Regions from separate parts of the Arthrobacter sp. zg-Y1171 genome, predicted to be linked through region 1. Evidence: predicted binding sites of a transcription regulator. Region 1 holds the regulator's gene; the other holds the start of a gene.
The links. Region 1 encodes LexA, which represses DNA repair genes until DNA is damaged. Its sites were predicted from a motif close to TCGAACANNTGTTCGA; they were not measured.
Positions count from the first base shown of each region.

Region 2: the regulator LexA is predicted to act here: its motif matches at 3,765-3,780, upstream of N2L00_RS07715 (HNH endonuclease signature motif containing protein).

Region 1 is NZ_CP104264.1:1,197,047-1,209,128, forward strand. It holds gene dapF (diaminopimelate epimerase) at 1-779, shown strand, start outside; gene N2L00_RS05590 (class I SAM-dependent methyltransferase) at 776-1,387, opposite strand; gene hflX (GTPase HflX) at 1,556-3,133, shown strand; gene N2L00_RS05600 (ATP-dependent DNA helicase) at 3,126-5,171, shown strand; gene lexA (transcriptional repressor LexA) at 5,281-6,087, opposite strand; gene N2L00_RS05610 (LysM peptidoglycan-binding domain-containing protein) at 6,549-6,995, shown strand; gene N2L00_RS05615 (histidinol-phosphate transaminase) at 7,103-8,203, shown strand; gene hisB (imidazoleglycerol-phosphate dehydratase HisB) at 8,323-8,940, shown strand; gene hisH (imidazole glycerol phosphate synthase subunit HisH) at 8,937-9,575, shown strand; gene N2L00_RS05630 (hypothetical protein) at 9,584-9,742, shown strand; gene priA (bifunctional 1-(5-phosphoribosyl)-5-((5-phosphoribosylamino)methylideneamino)imidazole-4-carboxamide isomerase/phosphoribosylanthranilate isomerase PriA) at 9,765-10,514, shown strand; gene N2L00_RS05640 (SseB family protein) at 10,517-11,365, shown strand; gene N2L00_RS05645 (MFS transporter) at 11,399-12,082, shown strand, end outside.
Region 2 is NZ_CP104264.1:1,632,643-1,644,724, reverse strand. It holds gene N2L00_RS07730 (transglycosylase domain-containing protein) at 1-663, opposite strand, end outside; gene N2L00_RS07725 (ribonuclease J) at 1,013-2,644, opposite strand; gene N2L00_RS07720 (zinc-ribbon domain-containing protein) at 2,911-3,144, opposite strand; gene N2L00_RS07715 (HNH endonuclease signature motif containing protein) at 3,929-5,251, shown strand; gene N2L00_RS07710 (L-threonylcarbamoyladenylate synthase) at 5,359-5,979, shown strand; gene N2L00_RS07705 (alkaline phosphatase) at 6,092-8,437, shown strand; gene N2L00_RS07700 (hypothetical protein) at 8,579-9,154, shown strand; gene N2L00_RS07695 (YqjF family protein) at 9,107-9,841, opposite strand; gene N2L00_RS07690 (sodium:proton antiporter) at 9,880-11,184, opposite strand; gene N2L00_RS07685 (ABC-F family ATP-binding cassette domain-containing protein) at 11,248-12,082, opposite strand, start outside.

The DNA of each region.
Region 1 (12,082 bases):
GCGGAGTAGGCGGCGACGGTTTCATCCGGGCCGTCCGGTCCGGGCATCTCCCTGAAGGCCGTGCCCTGCTGCAGACGGCTCCGGACGCCGAGTGGTTCATGGACTACCGGAACTCGGACGGCAGCATCTCGGAAATGTGCGGGAACGGGGTGCGCGTCTTCGTGCACTTCCTGCTGGAAGAGCGGCTGGTGGAACTGGCCGAAGGCGCGTCCCTGGTGATCGGTACCCGCGCCGGGGTCAAGACCGTAACCCGGATGGCGGGCGGCTATGCGGTGGACATGGGGCCCTGGGAGTTCATTTACCCCGACCACGCGGCTGCCAAATCCATGGACACGGTGGTCAACGCAGACGGACTGGAGGTGCCCCGCCCGGGCCTGTCCGTCAGCATGGGCAACCCGCACACCGTCGTGGCCCTCGCGGAACTGGATGAACTGGCCGCGACCAACCTGACGGCAGCTCCGTCCGTGCAGCCGGAGCCGGAGCACGGCACCAACGTGGAGTTCGTGGTCCCGGCCGAGCCGCTCGTAGAAGACGGGGTGGGGCTTCTCACCATGCGCGTCCACGAGCGCGGCGTCGGCGAAACCCTCTCCTGCGGTACCGGCGCCTGTGCGGCCGCCGTAGCCACCCGGTTCTGGGCCGGAGCCGACGCACCCGATGACTGGGCGGTGACTGTGCCGGGCGGCGTCGTCGGCGTCCGTTTCCTGACCGGACCCGACGGCCGCGAACATGTGGAGCTCAGCGGACCGGCCGTCCTGGTGGCACGCGGCACCCTGCTCTAGGCGCTGCGTTCCACCTTGAGGGTCCGGAAGGACTTCGCGGTGCTGTGGCGGGAGACGGTGAATCCGGACGGCAGCGTCTCCGCCAGCCAGCGCTGCAGGGAATCCGAGCCCAGGTTTTTCTGCACCACCAGCCAGGCAGTGCCGCCCGGCGCCAGGCGCGGCAGCCAGAGCAGCAACAGGGCATGCAGTTCCTCTTTGCCGATCCGGATGGGCGGGTTGGACCAGATGGTGTCGAAGCGTACTTCGGGGTCCACCTCCTCCGGCAGCGAGGCCATGACGTTGCCGCAGCCCAACGCCGCTGCGTTGTCCCGGGTCAGCGCGATGCAGCGTTCGTTGACGTCGACCGCGTAGACCCGGGCCGCGGGGGATTTCAGCGCCAGGGTGAGGGCGATGGGTCCCCAGCCGCAGCCGATGTCCAACAGGTTGCCGGTTTCCGGCGGCGCGGGAACTTCCTCCAGCAGAACCATCGTGCCCTTGTCGATCCCGTCGGGGCTGAAGATCCCGCCCGCTGTCTGCAGGGTCCGTTCTGTCCCGTTGAGGCTGACGCGCAGCGGTTTGCGGACCTCGGGCCCGGACGGTGTGGAGGAGAAGTAGTGGTCTGAACCCATAACAGTCCAGATTAGTCGCTGCAGGCGTGTGGGATGGAATTTATGCGTGGCCGTACGGGTTGTAAGGGACAGCTGGCGCGGTAGGGATCCATTGCGGAGAAGGTTGTTTTCCTGAGGATTTGTCGGTTCACTGGCCTACCATGGAAAGTACGTTCCAATAAGGAGATTATGACGATCAACAACTCCCGTCCTGTGAATTCGACAGACAGTTCGACGGACAGTTCCACACCCGAACTGAGTCCTTCGGATATCCAGGGTGTCATCGACAGGATTCTCGCCAAGGACAGCGCGGTCGAAGCGAAGGCCCCCGGCGACAAGCAGCGAGGCCGCGCCCTCGCGCTCTCCGACAGCGATAGCGGGCATTCCGTCCACGACGGCGAGCAGCAGGACCTGGAGGAACGCCGCGCACTGCGCCGCGTTGCCGGGCTTTCCACCGAACTCGAGGACGTTACCGAGGTCGAATACCGCCAGCTGCGGCTGGAACGGGTTGTCCTTGCCGGGCTCTGGAGCGAGGGCACTGCTGCCGACGCCGAAAACTCGTTGAAGGAACTGGCCGCACTGGCTGAGACTGCGGGATCCGAAGTCCTGGACGGCATCATCCAGCGCCGGCTCAAGCCGGACCCCGGCACCTTCCTCGGGTCCGGCAAGGCCCAGGAACTCAAGGACATTGTGACGGCCACCGGTGCAGACACGGTCATCGTGGACAGTGAGCTGGCTCCGTCCCAGCGCCGCGGGCTGGAAGACATCGTCAAGGTCAAGGTCATCGACCGGACAGCGCTGATCCTGGACATCTTCGCCCAGCATGCCAAGTCCCGCGAGGGCAAGGCCCAGGTGGAACTGGCGCAGCTGGAATACCTGCTGCCGCGCCTGCGTGGCTGGGGCGAATCGATGTCCCGGCAGGCAGGCGGCCAGGTTGGCAGCGCCAGCGCGGGCATGGGTTCGCGCGGCCCCGGTGAAACCAAGATCGAATTGGACCGCCGGAAGATCCGCACGCGGATGGCCAAGCTCCGCCGCGAAATCGCGGGCATGAAGCCGGCGCGCGAAACCAAGCGGGCCAACCGGCACCGCAACTCCGTGCCCTCCGTCGCCATTGCCGGCTACACCAATGCAGGAAAGTCCTCGCTGCTGAACCGGCTCACCGATGCCGGGGTGCTGGTGGAGAACGCACTGTTCGCCACCCTGGATCCCACCATCCGCAAGGCCCAGACCGAAGACGGAATCGGCTACACGCTCGCTGACACCGTGGGGTTTGTTCGGTCGCTGCCCACCCAGCTGGTGGAAGCCTTCCGCTCCACCCTGGAGGAAGTAGCCGACGCAGACCTGATCCTGCACGTGGTTGACGCTTCACACCCGGACCCGGAGGGCCAGATCGCGGCCGTCCGGACCGTCCTCACCGAAGTCGACGCCCGCAAGGTGCCCGAAATCATCGTGCTGAACAAGGCCGACGCAGCGGATCCGTTCGTGCTTGAGCGGCTGCGCCAGCGCGAGCCCCGGCACGTGGTCGTCTCGGCCCGCACGGGCGAGGGCATCCCCGAGCTGCTGCAGGCGATTTCCGAGGGCATTCCGCGCCCCGGCGTGGACCTGGAACTCCTGGTGCCCTACGAGCGCGGCGACATCGTCTCGCGCCTGCACCAGGAAGACGCCGAGATCCTCTCCCTGGAGCACGGCGAAGCCGGCACCCAGCTGCATGTGAAGGTTCGCGAAGGGCTGGCAGCAGAGCTGGAGCAGTTCGTGACCCATGGGTAGGAAAGCGCCACAGGGACCGGACCAGGTCCTGGATCTGCTTGACACTGCGGTGGCGGCCATGGGCGGGCAGAACCGGCCCGGCCAGCACGAGATGGCCCGGCAGGTGGCCGAGGCCATCGAGTCCGGCGACCACCTGCTGGTGCAGGCGGGAACGGGTACGGGCAAGTCGCTTGCCTACCTGGTCCCGCTGATTGCGCACGCCTTGGAAAGCAGCAAGCCCGCGCTGGTCTCCACTGCCACGTTGGCCCTGCAGTCCCAGATCGTCGGGCGTGACCTCCCGCGCCTGCTGAAGACCCTGGAACCGAAGCTTCCGCGGGAGGTGGATGTTGCCCTGCTCAAGGGCCGCAGCAACTACGTCTGCGTCCACAAGACCGGCGGCGGATTCCCCGAGGAAGACGAAGCCGGAACACTGTTCCTGCTTGGCGACGAGCAGGCTGTCTCCCATCCCGCTCCCGCCGGCGGGCCCACCTCCGCCCTGGGGCGCGACGTCGTCCGCCTGCAGGAATGGGCGCAGGAAACGGAAACCGGTGACCGGGATGAGTTGCTTCCCGGCGTCAGCGACCGTGCCTGGCGTCAGGTGTCCGTCACCTCCATGGAGTGCCTGGGGGCGCAGAAGTGCCCGGTGGCGGAGGCCTGTTTCAGCGAACGGGCACGGGCCAAGGCCGCCGTCGCCGATCTGGTGATCACCAACCACGCGATGCTGGCCATCAGTGCGTTCGAGGGACTGGCCGTCCTGCCGGACTATGACGTAGTGGTGATCGATGAGGCCCACGAGCTGCAGGACAGGGTTACCGGAGCGGTTACCGGACAACTCTCCGGAACAGTCATTGCCGCGGCGGTCTCCGCAGCACGCAAACACACGTCCGCCACCATGGAGCCGCTTGCCGCTGCCGGCCGGGCCTTCGACTCGGTGTTTGCCCCGGTGCCCTCCGGCCTGCTGGCCGCGGGGCTGTCCGAAGACCAGGAGCTGGTCCTGGGATCCGTGCGTGAAGCCTGCCGCACGGCGCTGTCCGACTCCAAGCCCGAAGGCTCCGACGCCGTCGACGGCGGCCGCCAGATGGCACGCTCGCGCCTGATGGCTGTCCTGGAACTGTGCGAACGGATCCTTGACGCAGTGAATTCAGGGGAGGTGCTGTGGGCGTCGCGTGCCAGCACCTTCTCGCCGGGCACCGGCTACACCGCCCCGGAAGAAGACGCACCACCCACCATCAACGTTGCACCGCTGTCCGTGGCCGGCCGACTGCGCGAAGGCCTGTTCGACGGGCACACTGTGGTGCTGACCTCGGCCACCCTGGCCATCGGGGCGGAGTTCGGCCCGGTGGCCGGGGCCCTGGGGCTGCTGGGTGCCGGTGCACCGAAGTGGACGGGGACCGACGTCGGCAGCCCCTTCGACTACCCGCGGCAGGGTGTCCTGTACGTAGCCAAGGACCTGCCGAAGCCGGGACGCGGCACCTCCCCGGAGCAGCTGGACGAACTGGAGGCGCTGATCAAGGCCTCCGGCGGCGGCGCCCTGGGTTTGTTCTCCTCCCGCCGTGCAGCGGAGGAAGCCGCGGAAGCCCTGCGGAAGCGGGTGGACTTTCCGATCCTCTGCCAAGGCGAATCCACCATGTCCGCCCTGGTCCAGCAGTTTGCCGACGAGGACGAGACCTGCCTGTTCGGCACCATGTCCCTCTGGCAGGGCGTGGACGTCCCCGGCGCCTCCTGCCGGCTGGTCATCATTGACCGGATTCCGTTCCCGCGCCCGGACGATCCGTTGATGACCGCCCGCACCCGGGCGGTTGCCAAGGCCGGGGGCAACGGCTTCATGAGCGTCTCCGCCACCCACGCAGCCGTCCGGCTCGCCCAGGGTGCCGGCCGGCTGATCCGCGCCTCCGGGGATAAGGGAGTGGTGGCTGTGCTTGACTCACGCCTGGCAACCGCGCGCTACGGCAGTTTCCTGCGGGCCGCCCTGCCGCCGTTCTGGTCCACCACCGACCGTTCCGTGGTGCTTCAGGCACTGAAACGGCTCGCCGCGGAACCTGCGGGCGCGAAGAAGTAAACCCCGCCCGGGAAAGGGGATCCCGGAAAGCAAAGAGCAGCGCCGCCGTGTACCGGAGGCGCTGCTTTTGCATGGTCCTTTACGTCCGGCCAGGACGGTCAGCTTGTGCCTAGAGCGAACGCATCACTGAGACGACTTTGCCCATAATGGTGGCTTCGTCACCGAGGATCGGCTCGTAGCGGGTGTTCTGGGGCAGCAGCCAGGTGTGTCCGTTGCGCTGCCGGAAGGTCTTCACGGTTGCCTCGTCTTCGAGCAGGGCCGCGACAATGTCACCGTTTTCGGCGGTGGGCTGGCGGCGGACAACCACCCAGTCACCGTCGCAGATGGCCGCATCCACCATGGAATCGCCCGCCACGCGAAGCATAAACAGGTCGCCGTGCCCTACGAGCTGGCGCGGAAGGGGGACCATCTCTTCGACCTGCTGGTCGGCCAGGATGGGTCCGCCTGCGGCGATCCGCCCGACCAGCGGAACCATCGCGGTGTCGATTGCGGTGGTGAGGTCGGAGACGCTGCCGGAACGTTGCGTGCGTGGGCTGCCGCCGCCGGAGCCGCCCTTTGCTGCACCCTCAGCAGCCTCCACGGTGTTCCCGTCGTCGCCCGCGTTGCCTTTGCCTCGGCGCACGGGAGCATCGCGGAGCAGGAGCGGAACCAGTATCTCCATGGCGCGCGGGCGCTTGGGGTCCCGGCGGATGTAGCCCAGCTTCTCCAACTGGCTCAGCTGGTGCGTAACGCTGGAAAGGCTGGCCAGCCCCACTATGTCGCCGATCTCCCGCATGGACGGGGGATAGCCGTTCGCGTTCACCGAACGCTGGATGGTCTCCAGGATCTTCGTCTGCCGGGCGGTAAGGCCCTTGGTACGTCCTGCCGGCGCGGGCGCGGCAGGGGAGGGGGTGCTGCCATTGGTAACACGGGCCACGTCGGCTTCCCTTCACAGTCGGCCCGTGGACGCGGGCCGGATGGTTCTAGCGGTGTATCTGGTTGGTGCTGCGGTGCTGCGGTGCTGCGTTGCTGAGGTACTGCGGTGCGTTGATTCGATGCAGTGGTTCGATGCGGTGGTCTATCCCGCCAAGCCGTTTTGTCAGTGCCGGATGGTTAGTTGGTCCCAGCCGCTTCCAACAGGTTCAACGCTAGGGGAGCGCAGGCATATTTTCAAACATATATTCGAGCGAGTCTCGACAATGTTCGTAGATAAGTGCTAGAAATGTTCGAGTACAGCTTCGAACATATGTTCGACCCTGAGTAGAAAACGGTCCACCGACACCTCGGCGGACCCACCAGATGTTCGAATGCAGTTTCGAGCCACACTGTTTTCCCGGTGCTTTTTACGGGAGGCGGGGGAATCGGCGGAGCTGCTCTTCGGACCGGAAAGGTATTGACATGTCAGTACACGTACTTCCCCTCACTGCACAGAGCATCACTGCACAGAGCATCACCGCGCAGAGCCTCACCGGATCTTCCCCCGACCGGGCGGCCGGCCCCGCCCGCATGGCCACCACCGCGGACGCCCAGGCATCTGTCCCGCTGCGCCTGACTCGCCGTGGCCGGCTCGTCCTGGTCGGAGCCCCGCTGATGATCGTGGCCGCCGCACTGCTGGCCTTCATCGGATTCTTCACCGCACCGGCCATGGCCTCGGGGGACTCCCCGGAACAGACACACACCATCCAGGTGGGTGTATCCGCCGGGGATTCACTGTGGTCGCTCGCCACCGAGTTCGCTCCGGACCGGGATCCCCGCACCGTGGTCGCCGACATCGTGGAACTCAACAACCTGGCGGACGCCACCGTCCCTGCCGGCAGCCAGATTTACATCCCGGTCTCGCGCTGATCCACCGGCCAGCGCGCTCCGGTGATCCTTACCTGCGTGCCCGTAACAGAGGTGTGCTGGAAGCCCCTCAAATACAACGTCACCGCAGTCCGTCCTAAGCTGTAGAAGTGAACGAACAGCTGGAAAACCTGAACAGACTTCCCCTGCGCGATGATCTGCGGGGCCTGACCCCGTACGGCGCCCCTCAGCTGGATGTGCCCATCCTGCTGAACGTCAACGAAAATACCCACGGACTTCCGGAGCATGTGCGCCGGGCCATTCTGGCCGAGATTGAATCAGTGGTCGCCGGCCTGAACCGATATCCCGACCGCGAATTCACCCTGCTGCGGGAAAACCTGGCCAAATATCTCGGCCACGGACTGGCTGCGGAGAATATCTGGGCCGGGAACGGTTCCAACGAGGTTCTCCAGCAGATCCTGCAGGCGTTCGGCGGACCCGGGCGGACGGCCATGAGCTTCCCGCCCACGTACTCCATGTACCCGCTGCTCGCCAGCGGCACCGGCACCGCGTACGTCACCGGCTCACGGGAGCGGGACTTCTCCCTGACCCCCGAATCGGCTGCGGAGCAGGTCAGGGCACAGGCACCGAATATCGTGATCCTGTGCACCCCAAACAATCCCACGGGTACCGCCCTGGAACTGGACGTGATCGAAGCCGCCTATGAAGCGGGAGAAGCTTCGAACGCCATCGTCGTCGTTGATGAGGCGTATGCAGAGTTTTCCCACGCCGATACCCCCAGTGCGCTGCAGCTGCTCCCTGGCCGGGAGCGGCTGATTATCTCCCGGACCATGTCGAAGGCCTTCGCACTCGCCGGGGCCCGGATCGGCTACCTTGCCGCTGCGCCGCAGATTGCGGACGCCCTGCGGCTGGTCCGCCTGCCCTACCACCTCTCTGCCATCACCCAGGCGACTGCGAATGCTGCCCTCACGCACGCCGATGCGCTCCTCTCCAATGTGGAAGACATCAAGGGCCAGCGGGACCGCATCGTGAAAGAACTGCGTGCGCTCGGACTGGAACCGGCACCGTCGGACGCCAATTTCGTGCTGTTCAGCGGTATGGAGAATCCCCGGGCGGTATGGGAAGGCCTGCTCGAAGCCGGGGTCCTCGTCCGTGACATCGGCATCGAGGGCCACCTGAGGGTCACCGCCGGCACCGAAGCCGAAACCACTGCGTTCCTGACGCGGCTGCGGGAACTGCTCGCTGCCTGAGCGGAAGCCGGGCACCCAGGATGACCCCGGTTTCAGTGAGTCGGGGCGTTCGGGACTAAACTGATGACCTGCCGGGGCTTTGCCTATTGCCCCGCTTCCAATCTTCGTGAAGGAACCCCATGACTGTGGAGACCGCCACCGGACGCACCGCCCGCCTTGAGCGGACCACCAGCGAATCGTCTGTCTTCGTCGAGCTGGACCTGGACGGCACCGGCCGCGCCGATATCAGCACCTCGGTGCCGTTCTATGACCACATGCTGACGGCGCTGGCCAAGCACTCGCTGATGGACCTCACCGTCCGGGCCACCGGCGACACCCACATCGACGTCCACCACACGGTCGAGGACGTCGCGATCAGCATCGGCGAGGCGCTGAAGACTGCCCTGGGCACCAAGGCCGGCATCCGCCGCTTCGGCGAAGCCACGGTACCCTTGGACGAGGCGCTGGCAAACGCCGTCGTCGATATTTCCGGGCGTCCCTACCTGGTGCACTCCGGGGAACCCGCCGGCCAGGAATACCACCTGATCGGCGGACACTTCACCGGATCCCTGACCCGCCACGTGTTCGAAGCCATCACCCTGCACGCCCAGATCTGCCTTCACATGCGGGTCCTTGGCGGACGCGATCCGCACCACATCGTCGAGGCCCAGTTCAAGGCCTTCGCCCGCGCCCTGCGTGCAGCCGTCGAATCCGATCCGCGCGTCGAGGGCATCCCCTCCACAAAGGGAGCACTGTGAGTCCCCGCAACGTCACTGTCCTGGACTACGGATCCGGCAACATCCGGTCGGCTGTCCGCGCCCTGGAGCACGCCGGCGCCAACGTCACGCTCAGCGCCAAGCCTGACGATGTGCTGAACGCCGATGGGTTGGTGGTGCCCGGTGTTGGAGCCTTCGCGGCGGTAATGCAGGGCCTCAAGGACGTGGACGCGATCCGCATGATCGGGCGCCGCGTAGCCGGCGGCCGGCCGGTCCTGGGTATCTGCGTAGGCCTGCAGGTCCTCTTTGACGAAGGCGTGGAACACGGTGTCCGGACCAAGGGGATGGGCGAATGGCCCGGCGTGGTCGAGCGGCTGGCCGCCGACGTCGTACCCCACATGGGCTGGAACACCGTGACTCCGCCCGAAGGATCGGCACTGTTTGAGGGCATCGAGAACGAGCGGTTCTACTTTGTACACAGCTACGGGGTGCAGAAATGGGACTTCGACGTCACCCAGCCGGCCATGCGCCCGCCGCAGGTGACCTGGGCGGACCACGGCGGCCCGTTCATCGCCGCGGTGGAGAACGGCGCCCTGTCGGCCACCCAGTTCCATCCGGAAAAGTCCGGTGACGCCGGTGCGGCGCTGCTGAACAACTGGCTGAAGACCCTGGGCTAGGCACCGATATGTGGAGCGTTATCCTCATGGGCCTGGCCGGACTGCTCATCGGAGGTGCGGTTTCCTTCCGCAGCCAGGGCATGTCCAAAATCATCGTTATCAGTTTCTGGGTCCTGGCCGGAATGGCCCTGCTGGGCGCGTACCTGCTGACCCTCGACCTCTCCTGACCCCACCACCGAAAGCATCCAAATGCCCTTCAGCGAAACCCCTGTCCTTGAACTGCTGCCCGCCGTAGACGTAGCGGACGGCCAAGCCGTGCGACTGGTGCAGGGCGAGGCAGGCAGCGAGACCAGCTACGGCGATCCGCTGGACGCAGCCCTGGCCTGGCAGAACGACGGCGCCGAATGGGTCCATCTCGTGGACCTCGACGCGGCGTTCGGGCGCGGCTCGAATCTCGACCTGCTCAGCCGTGTGGTGAAGTCCCTGGACATCAAGGTGGAACTGTCCGGCGGGATCCGGGACGACGAGTCGCTGGAAAAGGCACTGGAGCTCGGTGCCGCCCGGGTCAATCTGGGAACCGCGGCACTGGAGAACCCGGGGTGGACCGCCAGCGCCATTGCCCGCTACGGCCAGGCCATCGCCGTCGGCCTTGACGTGCGCGGCACCACCCTCGCCGCACGCGGCTGGACCCAGGAAGGCGGGGACCTCTGGGAGGTCCTGGCCCGGCTGGAAGAGGCCGGCTGTGCCCGCTACGTGGTTACCGATGTGACGAAGGACGGCACGCTGCGCGGACCCAACCTGGAACTGCTCCGCGAGGTACTGAAACGCACCGACCGTCCGGTGGTCGCCTCCGGCGGCATCTCCAGCCTCGATGACCTGGCCGCGCTCCGGGAACTGGTTCCGCTGGGGCTCGAGGGCACCATTGTTGGCAAGGCGCTCTACGCCGGCGCGTTCACTTTGCCCCAGGCCTTCGACGTCGCCGGGCACCCGGAACGCTAGGTATGGCAGCACGCGAACTACCGGGCCACATTGCGGCGGCCCTTGCCGGCGCCGGCGGCCCCACCGATTCGGCGGGCCGGCCGTGGTCCGGACGGGACCTGGCCGGCGAGGGAAACCCGCTGCACAACTTCGACTCAGACAACGGGCAGACCGACGCAGGGTACGCGGCGGCCCTGGCGAAACTGATTGCCGGGAGCGGAAGCGAAGCGGAAGTCGTAGCCTCCCTGGCCACGGCCCGCGTCTTCGTGCCGATCATCGCCGTGCTGGGGGAGGAAGCCGAATCCGACCACGGGCTGACCGCGGACAAGCAGGCCGATATGGCGCTTGTGACGCTCAACGCCCCGGACGGCCGCAAGGCGCTGCCGGTGTTCACCTCGGTGGACGCTTTGGAACACTGGCATCCCGAAGCCCGGCCGGTTGCGGTCTACGCCAACCGTGCCGCACTCTCAGCCGTCGCCGAAGACGCCCAGCTGCTGGTTATCGACCCGGGAGCCGAGTTCACCTTCGTGGTGCGGCGCCCGGCCATGTGGGCCCTGGCCCGGCAACAGGAGTGGGTGCCCTCCTATGCCGACGCCGGCCTCGTCGCGGCGGCCGAAGCCGCCGCCGGGCCGGACCCGCGGATCCTGGCCGTCACCCTCCAACAGGGGCCGGGGACCGCGTCGCGGACCGCCGCCGGTACTCCGGTGGCCGGGGGAGGGGCCGGTCCTGAGCTTAGAATGGTGCTTCAGCTAGCGCCCGGACTTGATCCGCAGGACGTTTCTGCCCTGGCGGCCGGACTGCAGCAGCGCCTGACTGCCAACCCCGAGTTTGTTGAGCGCGTGGATTCACTTGACCTGAAGATCACGCGCTGACCCGTCCGGCGTAGCCGCCAGAAGAGAACTGCCGTGAATTTTGGCCTGTACCGCGAGATGCTGCGGATAGCTCCTATCCGCCGTGTCCTGCTCATCGGGATGATCGCCCGTTTCCCGCATTCCGCCGCCGGCGTGCTGCTGACCCTGCACGTGGTCAACACCATGGACAAGGGCTACGCGGCCGCCGGCGCGGTAGCCGCCGTCGTCACCATCGGCATCGCAGTGGGTGCCCCCTGGCGGGGCCGCCGCGTGGACACCGTGGGCCTGAGGCGTGCCCTGATTCCCTCGGTTATTGCCGAAGCTGTCATCTGGAGCCTTGCTCCGCACGCCAGCTTCGAATGGCTGCTGGTTCTGGCGCTGATCGGCGGTGTGTTCACGCTTCCGGTCTTCAGCGTGGTGCGGCAGTCGCTGGGCGTCCTGGCCACCGGCGAACAGCGGCGCACCGCGTTTGCGCTGGATTCCATCGCCACCGAGCTTATTTTCATGATGGGCCCTGCCCTGGGCGCGGTAATAGCAACTCGCTCGTCCGTCATCGGACTGACCGCAGTAGGGGTGTCCGCCGCAGTAGCGGGACTGCTGCTGATCTGGTTCAACCCGCCCACCCGGACCGCGGAACCCCGGAACGCCGTGACCGCCGCAGACGAGCAGGATGCCGCTGCGGCCGCCGCGGTCGCCGTGGCCCCGGCAAACGTGCAGGAAGCACCGATGGAGCTCACC
Region 2 (12,082 bases), 440 kb from region 1:
CATCGCCGACTGTGCCGGGGTCAGCTCCGAAGCGGAGATACCGAAGTAGCTCTGGGCCGCGGCTTCCACGCCGTAGGTCTGTCCGCCGAAGAGGACGATGTTGAGGTAGCCCTCCAGGATCTCTTCCTTGGAGTACTGCTTTTCGACGGCGACGGCGAGTTTGGCTTCACGCAGTTTGTCGCCGAGGTCCTTGGTGCCGCTCAGGGTGAGGTCGCTGCCGCCCTTGCCGGAGGCAATGTCCCGGCTGATGAGCACGTTGTTCACGTACTGCATGGTCAGGGTGGAGGCGCCCTGCGTGTGCGAACCGGCCGCGTTGGAGGCAACGGCACGGGCAACGCCCTTGAAATCAATGCCGTTGTGCTCGAAGAAGCGTGCGTCCTCGATGGAGACGATGGCGTCCTGCATGCTCTGCGACATCTCGTCCAGCTCCACCGGAACCCGGTTCTGGGCATAGAAGGTGGCCAGCAGGACGCCGTCGGCGCTGTAGATCTTTGATCCCTCATCCAGGGGTCCGGTTTCCAGCTCGTCGGGCAGCTGGTCCAGCACTCCGACGGCCATGTCCGTGCCCGTGGCTGCTACCGCCGCCATGGGGATCAGGGTGCTGGCTGCCAACACGCCGGCCAGCAGGCTGACGAGGAGGAACGCGACTAACCGTCCGGGCACGGAAAGTCTCTCGAGGAATGAGGATTTGGGGGGACGCATCCGTACAAGTTATCGACATTGCCTGAGAAGGATCTTGACCGTATGGGTCACATCGGGTAAGGGACGGAAGGACCCGGCGTCCTGAAACAGGACGGAATCCCGCTCCAGCATTGGGATCGGGAGCTGCCGGTCCACGCTGCGGGCTTCCCGCAGCGTGGACGACCCGGAAACCCCGCGAGAACAAGATCACAGCAAACCCGCACTTCCGGGAGTGCAAAAGGAGGGGCCGTAAGCCGCTGATGCGACTTACGGCCCCTCCTTCTGTGTGTTGGCTGAAGCGTGTTGCCTAAGGCCTCACAGCAACGGCGCTTTAGGCGTCGACGACAATCGAGGTGATGGCCGGGGTGCGGTTGTAGAAGCGGCGCATCCAGTTGGCGACGGCGCGCTCGATGATGTCTTCGAGGTCCTCGCCCTTCGCGCCGCGGCGGTTACCGGCGTTGGCCAGGGCCTTTTCCACGGCATCCTCGGCCTTGGGCAGGTCCTCGGACTTGATGGTGAAACCCTTGGTGAAGAACTCGGCCGGCTCGGCAATGGTGCCCGTGTCGGCGTCGACCAGGGCCAGCACCGTCACGGCACCTTCCTCGGCCAGCTGCATGCGTTCCTTCAGCGTTTCCTCAGTGGTGTGGCCAACGCTGTCGCCGTCCACGAAGACCAGGTCCACCTGGTGCTTGCCGGAGATCGTGGCGCGGCCGCGGCGCAGGTCCACGGTCATGCCGTTCTCGGCGATGACGACGTCCCGGGGATCCATTCCGGTGGCCTCTGCGATGGCTCCGTTAGCTTTGAGGTGGCGCCATTCGCCGTGCACCGGCATCACGTTGCGCGGCTTGACGATGTTGTAGCAGTAGGCGAGTTCGCCGGCGCTGGCGTGGCCGGAGACGTGCACCTTGGCATTGCCCTTGTGCACCACGTTGGCGCCGATCTTGGTCAGGTTGTTGATGATGCCGTAGATGGCGTTCTCGTTACCCGGGATCAGCGAGCTGGCCATCAGCACGGTGTCGCCCTCGTGGATCCGGATCTGGTGGTCCTTGTTGGCCATGCGGGACAGCGCAGCCATCGGCTCGCCCTGCGAACCGGTGCAGATCAGCACCACCTTGTGGTCATCGGTGCGCTGCAGGGACTTGAAGTCCACCAGGATGCCCTTGGGGATCTTCAGGTAGCCCAGTTCCTCGGCAATGGTCATGTTGCGGATCATCGACCGGCCCACGAAGGACACCTTGCGGTTGTAGCGCTCGGCGGCGTCAATGACCTGCTGGATGCGGTGGATATGGCTGGCGAAGCTGGAGACGATGATCCGGCGCGGGGCGGTGCGGAACACGGTGTCGATGGCCGGAGCCAGTTCCTTTTCCGAGGCCATGAAGCCGGGAACCTCGGCGTTGGTGGAGTCGGTGAGGAACAGGTCCACGCCCTCCACGCCCAGCCGGGCGAAGCCGGTGAGGTCGGTGATGCGGCGGTCCAGCGGGAACTGGTCCATCTTGAAGTCGCCGGTGTGCAGCGCCATGCCGGCCGCCGTGCGGATGGCAATGGCCAGGCCGTCGGGGATGGAGTGGTTCACGGCGAGGAACTCAAGGTCGAAGCCGCCGATGGTGCGGCGGTCGCCTTCCTTGACCTGGATCAGCTTGGGCTTGATCCGGTGTTCCTTCAGCTTGGCCTCGATGAACGCCAGGGTCAGCTTGGAGCCGACAATGGGGATATCCGAGCGCTCACGCAGCAGGTACGGCACGCCGCCGATGTGGTCTTCGTGGCCGTGCGTCAGGACCACGGCGACGACGTCTTGCAGGCGGTCGCGGATGGCGGTGAAGTCCGGCAGGATCAGGTTTACGCCCGGGTGTTCTTCTTCGGGGAAGAGCACGCCGCAGTCGACGATCAGCAGTTTGCCGTCGAATTCGAAAACGGTCATGTTCCTGCCGATTTCGCCAAGGCCGCCGAGGTTCATGACACGCATGGTTCCCTTGGCGAGTTCCCGGGGGGCTTTCAGGACGGCAGGTGTTCTATTCACGGATGAGGGTTCTTTCGTTGGGGATCGGATTGCAGGTTGGAACGGCAGCCGTACGGCGGCATTCCGGAAGTCTGTGGTGCGGCCAGAACAGGGCCGGCAGCTGTTGTGCTTCTTTCATTCTATTGACTTTTCCGGCGCGCCGGGGACACCGGGCCCTCACGGAGAGTCTCGGAAGGGTTCGGCGGGTGTTTTCTTCCCGTGCCGGCAGCGGTTCAGCTCCGCTGGAGGGCGTTCTTCTGCGACTTGTTGATCCCGGTGCTGCGCCCGCAGTTGGAGCAGGTAAAAGCGTAGCGGCGGCTGGTGGTGAAGACGGGGATGAAGAAGAGCGTCAGTCGGTTGGCGCGCTCTTCCACATACTGCTCTCCGTAGACACCGCAGTACTGGCAGGTGGCCGGCCGCGAAAAGAGTGAGGAGAGCACGGTCTTGAATCCAATGAGCACGAACATCCGACCACTCTATGTCGCGCCGGCAGGGCGGGGCGTGCGGACACGCGGGTTTTACTAAGGTTGCTTATCACCAGGGGGTTGGATGCCTTTCGGGCGCGGAACGCCGTGGAGCCCGCACGCCCCGAGTGGCGAGGCGCAGCGGCCCAAATGGATCTGCGCGCTACTGGAGGAGGTCGACGTCGTCCGTCCACAAAACTTCTCTTCGTCGCCCTCTCCCCTGCCTTGACACACCCGCTGGCCGCTTCCGTCACGCCAGCAGCAGATTATGGGCCTGGACGCGGCCGTGCCCGCCGGGCCTGGGATCCGGCGTCGGCCCCTGTGGCTGCGCTGCGGCTGGCTGGTTGAACTGGTGGCGTGCCGTATGCGTCCGACTGGCCGTGCAGTGGTGGCTAGCGGCGGAAACTCCTACGCGGGCGTACGGCTGACAACGGCTGCGCATTCGGTACGCGTTACCCGGGTCGCTTTGCGTCGCGTCGGGTGTGTGCCTGCGAGCGCCGGAGGCTCCAAGGGCGTCCCGGAGTGTGCCTGCGAGCGCCGAAGGATCTTGGTTTCGTTACCGCAAAGACAGGTAGTAGGTCAGGTATTTCGCTCCTTCTCCGTGCCGCTTACCGCCGATAGACTCGAACACATGTTCGAATATCGTCCGGATGGACACCACCTATTTGCTGACCCTTCCCATGTCAGTAGCGCGTTGGTGAACGCGTGGGTAGGCGTGTTGAGTGAGGAGGGCGACGCTGAGTATGCGCCTCAGCCGGACACAGAGCTAATCGACCGGATTCGAGCTTTGGAAGAGCTGAAGGCAGCAGCATCGGCAGCGCAGGTCCGGGCCGCGTCGGCGTTTGACGCCTCACAGCGGAGGAAGCAGGCGGTGGAGGGAGTATCCCGTGACAAGCAGGGTTGGGGCGTGGCCTCGCAGATAGCTTTGGCCCGGAGGGAATCCGCCAACCGCGGCGGGCGCCTGCTGGGGTTCGCCAAGGCCCTGACCCAGGACATGCCCTGCACCCTCTACGCCCTGAGCCACGGAAAGATCAGCGAATGGCGGGCCACACTGCTGGTGCGTGAAACCGCGTGCCTGAGCAGAGCAGACCGGCAGCGGGTGGATGTGGAAGTGGCCGGAGATCCGGAGCTGCTGGAATCCCTGGGAGATCGGCAGCTCATTTCCCGCGCCAGGGCAGCTTCTTACCGGCTGGATCCACAGGCTGCCGTGAACCGGGCTGCCAAGGCTGCATCCGAACGTTTCGTTTCCTGCCGTCCCGCGCCGGACACCATGACGTACCTGACGGGACTTCTGCCGGTCGCCCAGGGGGTAGGCGTGTACGCGGCCCTGGCTCGCGAGGCAGACCGGCTGACAGCGGCCGGGGACGGGCGTACCCGCGGCCAGATCATGGCGGACACGCTGGTAGGCAGAATCACCGGTCAGGCACAGGCGGACTCCATGAAGGTGGAGGTCCAGCTGGTAATGACGGACCGGACACTGCTTGCCGGAGAGTCAGAGCCGGCATTCGTCCCCGGCTATGGCCCCGTTCCGGCGCAGTGGGCCAGGGATCTGGTCCGCAACCGGGGTGGGGCTAAGGAGAACGCGAGCAGGGGACGTCGCCAGGATCGGAGCGACAGACCACCCAGGGATGTCCAGACCTTCATCCGCAGGCTGTACATGGCTCCGGCAACCGGTGAGCTGGTCGCTATGGATTCTCGCGCACGTTTGTTCCCGACCTCCTTGGCCCGGTTCATCGCCGCACGGGACTCTACCTGCCGGATGCCGTGGTGCGGTGCTCCAATCCGGGAGTTCGACCATGTCCGGCGGCACAGCGACGGAGGTCCCACCAGCGTCGGGAACGGACAGGGACTCTGCGAAGCGTGCAACCACGCTAAGGAAGCGCCGGGGTGGTCCGCAAAGGCAAGCAAACCTCCCGGCTCAGCGGCCGTAACAGGTGCGGCGGGCGGAGGCATGGAAGGCTTACCCGCGATACTCGCCCATACCGTGGAAACTTCCACCCCAACCGGACACACATACAGCTCCACTGCGCCACCGTTGGCAGGTACTCCTATTGAGGACGGCCTGTCTGCAGTCGAGAGGATAGTGGTGGACCTGATCCAGGCGGCATAGCTGGGGGCACAACCGGGTCTCCCGGCGCTCGCGGAATCTCCCCAGCGCTCGCCGGCTCTCGGACCCGGCCAGTCCCCGTCGGCGACGGCCACCGGTAGGCTGGGGAGATGGCCAGATACTTTGACGTACACCCGGAAAACCCGCAGCCCAGGGCCATCGGCCAGATTGTGAATCTGCTCGAATCCGGCGGGTTGATCGCCTACCCCACCGACTCCTGCTATGCACTGGGAGTGCAGCTGGGCAACCGTGAGGGGCTGGAACGCATCCGGCAGATCCGCCAGCTGGACGATAAGCACCACTTCACCCTGGTTTGCCGCAACTTCGCGCAGCTGGGCCAGTTTGTGCAGCTGGACAACTCGGTGTTCCGCAGCATCAAGGCCGCCACCCCCGGAAGCTACACCTTCATCCTGCCGGCGGTGAAAGAAGTGCCCAAGTGGCTGCTCCAGCCCAAGAAGCGGACCGTCGGCGTGCGCATCCCGGACAACACGGTGGTGCAGTCGATCCTGGAGGGCCTCGGCGAACCGCTGCTCTCCAGCACACTGCTGCTGCCCGGCGATGAGGATCCCATGACCCAGGGCTGGGAAATCAAGGAACGCCTGGACCACCAGGTGGACGCCGTCATCGATTCCGGGTTCTGCGGCCCGGAGCCGACAACAGTCATCGATTTCTCCGGTGACTCGCCCGAAATCGTGCGGCGCGGCACCGGAGATCCGACACCCTTCGAGTAACCCCGGCGGCCCGGAACCTTTATTGGTTCCTGCGGTTGACTCTCCCTTGGCGCGCACGAAGTCTGGCACGCGTCAGGGGGAACCATCGCTAGGCACTCGCAGGGGAAACCACATGAAGAAGACGGCTAAAACACTATCGACGGCGATATTGAGTATCTGCGTCCTGGCAGGATGCGGCGTAGGTACCGGGCTTCCGGGCATAGGCGGCGGGAACGGCCATCCCACCGGCTCCCCCGGGCCCACAAAGACTTCCACACCCACTCCCACCACAAGTCCGACTCCTACCTCCACCCCGACCCCCACCGGAACACCGTCCCCGACCCATACGGAGACACCCTCCCCGACGCCGACCCCGACCCCGACGCCGACAGACGACGGCGGCGGACACGGTAACGACGACGCCGTCAACGTAATCCTGATGGTCGGCGACGGGATGGGGACGGCGCAACGCGACGCCATCCGGCTCGCGTCGGTAGGGCTGACCGGGGAACTGGCCATGGATTCGCTGCCCGAGGTGGGCCGGGTCCACACCAACTCCGCGGATCCCGGTACCTTCATCACCGACTCGGCCGCCGCTGCCACCTCCATGGCCACCGGGGTGAAAACCTACAACGGCGCCATCGGAGTGGACCTGGAGCAGCAGCCCGTGACCTCGGCACTGGAAATCGCCGAACGGCTCGGAAAGTCCTCCGGGCTGGTCACCACCGCCCAGGTTACGGATGCCACCCCGGCCGCTTTCGGCTCGCACGTTTTGGATCGGGATGAGCAGAGCGCCATCGCTGCCCAGTTCCTGCGCAGTTCCCACCCGGAGGTGATCCTGGGCGGCGGTGAGGATTACTGGTACCCGGCGGGCAACCCGGGCAGGTACCCCGACAATCCCGCAGAGGATGATTCCGAGGAAAGCGCCGGCACCGAGGGCAACCTGGTGGAAGAGGCCCAGGACCTGGGGTATGAATACGTCTGGGATTTGCCCGGCCTGCAGGCGGCAGAGGGCGACATGCTCCTTGGGCTCTTCGCCAACGAGGAGATGTTCCAGTACGGCGACGACGTCGAAGAGGCTTACGCGCCCACAGTTCCGCTGACCGAAATGACCCGGAAAGCCATTGACGTCCTGAACAACAACCAGGATGACAACGGCTTCTTCCTCATGGTGGAGGAAGAGGGCATCGACGCCATGAGCCATGTCAATAACGGGGCGTTGACCATTGAGTCCGGCATCCAGTTCGACAACTCCGTCGCCCTGGCCAAGGAGTTCGCCGAGCAGGACGGGAATACCCTGCTGATCACGGTGGGCGACCACCAGACCGGCGGTATGACCATCGAACCGCTGGGTGATGCTTCCAACCCGGAGAGCCCGGTGCAGGAAGGACCGTTCGACGTCGCCAACTCCGACCAGCAGTTCCAGATCGATTGGACCACCGGCGGCCATACGGGCGACGACGTGCCCCTGACCGCCATGGGACCCGGCGCCGAGATGCTGACGGGCGTTTATGAGAACACCCGGATTTTCGAAGTCATGGCTTCGGTGATGCGCTCCGGCACGGAACGGGACTTTGACCTACAGGCGCACCGCGGCGGACGCGGCGAAGTAACCGAAGAATCCCTGGCGGCCTTCGCACACGCATTGGAACTGGGCGTCACCACACTGGAACTGGACACGCACCTGACCGAGGACGGCCGGGTGATTGTCTGGCATGACGACATCATCCTGGCCACAAAGTGCGCTGATACGGCCCCTGCCACTTCCGGGGATCCGGAGTTCCCCTACGTGGGCGACCGCGTAGCGGAATTGAGCCTCCTGCAGCTCCAGACCCTGAACTGCGGCTACCAGCAGTTGCCGGGCTACCCGGAGCAGGATGTTGCGGAGGGTAACCGGATTGCGGAGCTGAGCGATGTCTATCGCCTCGCCCGGGAGTACGGTGCACGCAAAATCCAGTTCAATGTCGAAACCAAGGTCGAGGAAGGCCAGGCCGGCGGGCCGCGCAGTGTCGCCCTGACCGAGGCGGTGGTGGACGTGGTCCGCGATGCGAACCGGGAGCGCCGCACCACCATCCAGTCCTTTGACTGGTCCACCCTGAACCTGCTCGAGCGGATCGCCCCGGAACTGACGAGGGTGGCTTTGGCCAGCACGCCGGCGGACCTCGGCGTAGGCCAGCCGGGCGCAGCCCCGCAGCTGGGCGGAATCGATATAGATGACTTCGGCGGGTCCGTTGTCCGTGCCGCCCAGGCCCAGGGCTACGACGTGCTCTCCCCCATCTTCACCACGGTCACTGCCGAGATGATTGCCGAGGCATACGCACTCGGCATGCCGGTCATCCCCTGGACCGTCAATGAGGTGGCAGACATGCACCGGCTCATTGACCTGGGCGTGGACGGAATCATCACCGACTACCCCACCCGGCTGCGCGCGGTAATGGAAGAGCGGGGCTTCGACCTTCCCCGGGCCTACCGCCGCTGAGTTCCGCAAGGACTGCGGCAGCAAAGGATCGATAACACCGGACACCGTGCCGGGACCGAAGCCTCGGTCCCGGCACGAGTCTGTTTCGCCACCGCGGCATCCCGTTTCGGCCCGCCGGATCCCGGATGGCATGCTGAAGTAATGCCCGGTCTCTACATCCTCCCCTCCAGCTGGCTGCTCGACGCGACCCCGGAGACGGTGTGGGAGACCGTGGCCAGCCCGGACATGAGCTGGCCGCGCTGGTGGCCCGGCTGCACGCTCCAGGACCTCGCCACCGATCCGGGCGTCGAAACCACAGACGCCGAAACCGCAGACCCGACTGCGGAACTGCTGGCCACTACCGTCCGTCTGCGCTTCCGTGCAGCACTGGGCTATCACCTGTCCATCACCATCCACCCGACCGCCGCGGCCCGGCCACGGATCATAGAGTTCGACGCCGGCGGAGACCTGGCGGGCACCGGCCGGATCCGCCTGTTCCCCGTGCCGGCGGCCGCTCCCGGGAACGCCCCCGGTGGCGCGGCGCAGACCCGGATGGACATCGACTGGAGGGTTCGGCCCACCCGGCCCTGGATGCGCCTCCTCACCCCCGTGGCACGGCCGGTCTTCACCGCAGCCCACTCGCTGCTGATGCGGCAGGGCGAACGCGGCCTGCGCCGGGAACTGGCCGGCTCAGGCAATCCGTCGCGGACGGCCGAAGAAGGTGCGCACACCGGGTGAGTAATGCACGGTGTCCGGCGGCCCTTCAACGGGAAGCCCGGCCGCAGGCACCAGTCCATCGTGGAAACGCGTCAGCCGGGCCGGATACAGCGGCCAGGGCCGGTGCGAGTTGGGAATGAACACCGTCCTGCCTGCGAAGACCGCATGCAGGCCGAACCGTGCGGTAAGCAGCAGGGACAGGCCATCGTCCGCCTGCCGCGCATAGTCCGGCACCACGGCGAAGGACGAGCGGGGCTGTTTCCCGAACCGCTCGACGTCGTACCCCGGCTCCCGGCGGGAACGGGCGGGGCGGCAGCGGGACCAGACATACGGAATGTGCAGTGTGCGGGCAACGAGGACCGGAACCAGCCGGGAGGCGTCCAGGGTCAGGAAGAGCACCCCGCGGCTGCCGTCGCAGCCGCGTGAATACAGGCGCACGTTGATTTCGGTGAAGGACCCGAAAAACGGAACGGGGACCCGCCCGAACATCCGGGTCTCCCGCGCCAGGAACCCCACCAGCCCCACCCAGGTGGAACCGTGGAAGACATCCGGTTCGACGCCGGGCGGCATGTACGGTGCGGCAGCAGACGCGGGAAGCCGCCAGTGGAGGAAAACGGTTCCGGCCCAGGACTGGGCCATCAGTATCGGCGGCGTCACCCTTGGTCCCGCGGGCCAGGGATCCTCCGTGCCGTGGACGGGGGTACCCATGGCGCCAAGCTAACAGCGCCCCGGCCGGGCGGAAAGAGTTAGACCGCCGTATCCGGCCGTTCCTCGCCGAAGCGTTCCACAGCCGTCTTCCGGCGGATCCGGTCCAGCCGGTTGATCACCGGTGCCGCCGTGATTCCGTGCAGCACGATGGAGGAGGCCACGACCAGGCCGAGCAGCCCCCACAGCTGCTCGGCGCCGTCGAAGTTCCCCTTACCCAGTGCGTAACCGAGGTAATACAGGGAGCCGATCCCGCGGACGCCGAAGAAGGCGATGGCCATCCGCTCGCGGGGGCCCGGCTTGCCGCCCAGCAGGCCCAGCCAGCCGGCAAGGGGCCGGACCACAAGCAGGAAGGCCGCGGCCACCGCCATCTCGCGCCAGCCGATGCCGGACAGCAGTCCGCGGGCAATGGCGCCGCCGAGCAGGAGCAGCAGGACCACGGTCAGCAGCCGTTCCAGCTGCTCCACGTAGCTGTGCAGCACCCGGTGGTAGCCGTGGGTACGTTCAGCGGCCCGGATGGTAACGGCACAGACGAAGACGGCAACAAAACCGTAGCCGTCCAGCATCTCGGTGATGCCGTAGGCCAGGAAGGTGGCCGCCAGGGCCACGAAGCCTTCGGAGTGGTTGGAGAGACGGATGCTTTCCAGCCGTGCGGAGAAGAAGAGGCGGCTCAGGACCTTGCCGGTGACGAGGCCAAGGAGGACGCCCATGCCTATCCGCCAGAAAACGTCCACGGCAATCCAGTGCGGGAACCAGTCCGACGGCGCCGTCCCCACCAGGCTCATGCCGATGGCGAGATAGACAAACGGGAACGCCAGGCCGTCGTTCAGCCCGGCTTCGGAGGTCAGTCCGAAGCGGACCTCGTCTTCGGCTTCGCCCTCCGAGTCCTCTTCCTCATCGTCGGCGGGTTCGCCTACCTGGACCTCGGAGGCCAGGACCGGATCGGTCGGGGCCAGCGCTGCGGCCAACAGGATGGCCGCAGCCAGGCCGACACCGAGGACCCAAAGGTTCAGCAGCGTCAGGCCCAGCAGGCTCAGCGGCATGGCAATGCCCAGCATCCGCCAGGTAGTGGACCACCGCCGCCAGCCGACCGGGCGGTCCAGTGCGAGTCCCGCGCCCATCAGGGAAATAATCACGCACACCTCGGTCAGATGCGTGGTGAATTCTCCATACCGCACCGGATCCGGGTCCGGCAGGTCCTTCAGGAGGCTGAACGCCAGGATTCCCGCACCGAGGAACACCATGGGCATGGAAACCGGAACATTGCGCAGCACCTTGGGCAGCACGGCTGCAAGGAAGACTGCTAGGCCGGCTGCAAAGAAGACAAGGCTGGGTCCGTCGAACACCCCCCGACATTAGCGGCGCATCGGGCACCCCGACAGGCGCCGCGCCGAATTGGTGTCGGCGCCCTAGGCCTCGCGGATGGTGACCTGCCCCGGCTGCGCTCCGTCGGCACCGAAGACGAGCCAGCGGGTAGCGATTTTTTCGGTGAAGAACCGGTCGTGACTGACCACGATGACGGCGCCCGGGAAATGCAGCAGGGCGCGTTCCATCACCTGTGTGCTGGACATGTCCAGGTGGTTGGTCGGTTCGTCCAGCAGCAGGACGGGAGCCCCCGACAGCAGGCACTGGGCCATGGCGACGCGGGCGCGCTGCCCGCCGGAAAGGTTGCCGATCTTCTGCACCAGGTCCGCTTCGGAGAACTGGAACATGGTCAGGAACCGGTTGACGGACTTTTTCGTGGCGCTGAAGGCGAGGGATCCCGGCAGCGAGTTGACCGCATGGGTGACGGTGTCGGCGTCGTCGAGTTCCGCCAGCATCTGGTTGTAGGAAACCATGGCCGGCCCCTTCGGCCAGGTGACCTCACCGGTGTCGGGCTGTTCTTCGCCCGTGAGCACGCGCAGCAGCGTGGTCTTGCCGCTGCCGTTGGTTCCGGTGACCGCGATGCGGTCCCCCTTGTTCACCTCGAAGCTCAGGTCCTCGAAGAGGACCTTTTCCCCGTAGGACTTGGACACGCCGCGGACGCGGCCGAGCACGTCCTTGACGTGCAGGCCGTCGTAGATGCCGGTGATGATTTCGTCCACGGGCCGGGGCGCACGGGATTTCTTGATCCGGGCCAGCTGGGAGCTGAGCCGCCCGCCGGCTTTGGCCGCCTCGCGGCGGTCCGCAATGCCTTCGGCTTCAAAGGCCAGCAGTTCCGCCTCGTGGACGAACTGGGCCTGGAGGTTCTTCAAGCGGAACTGC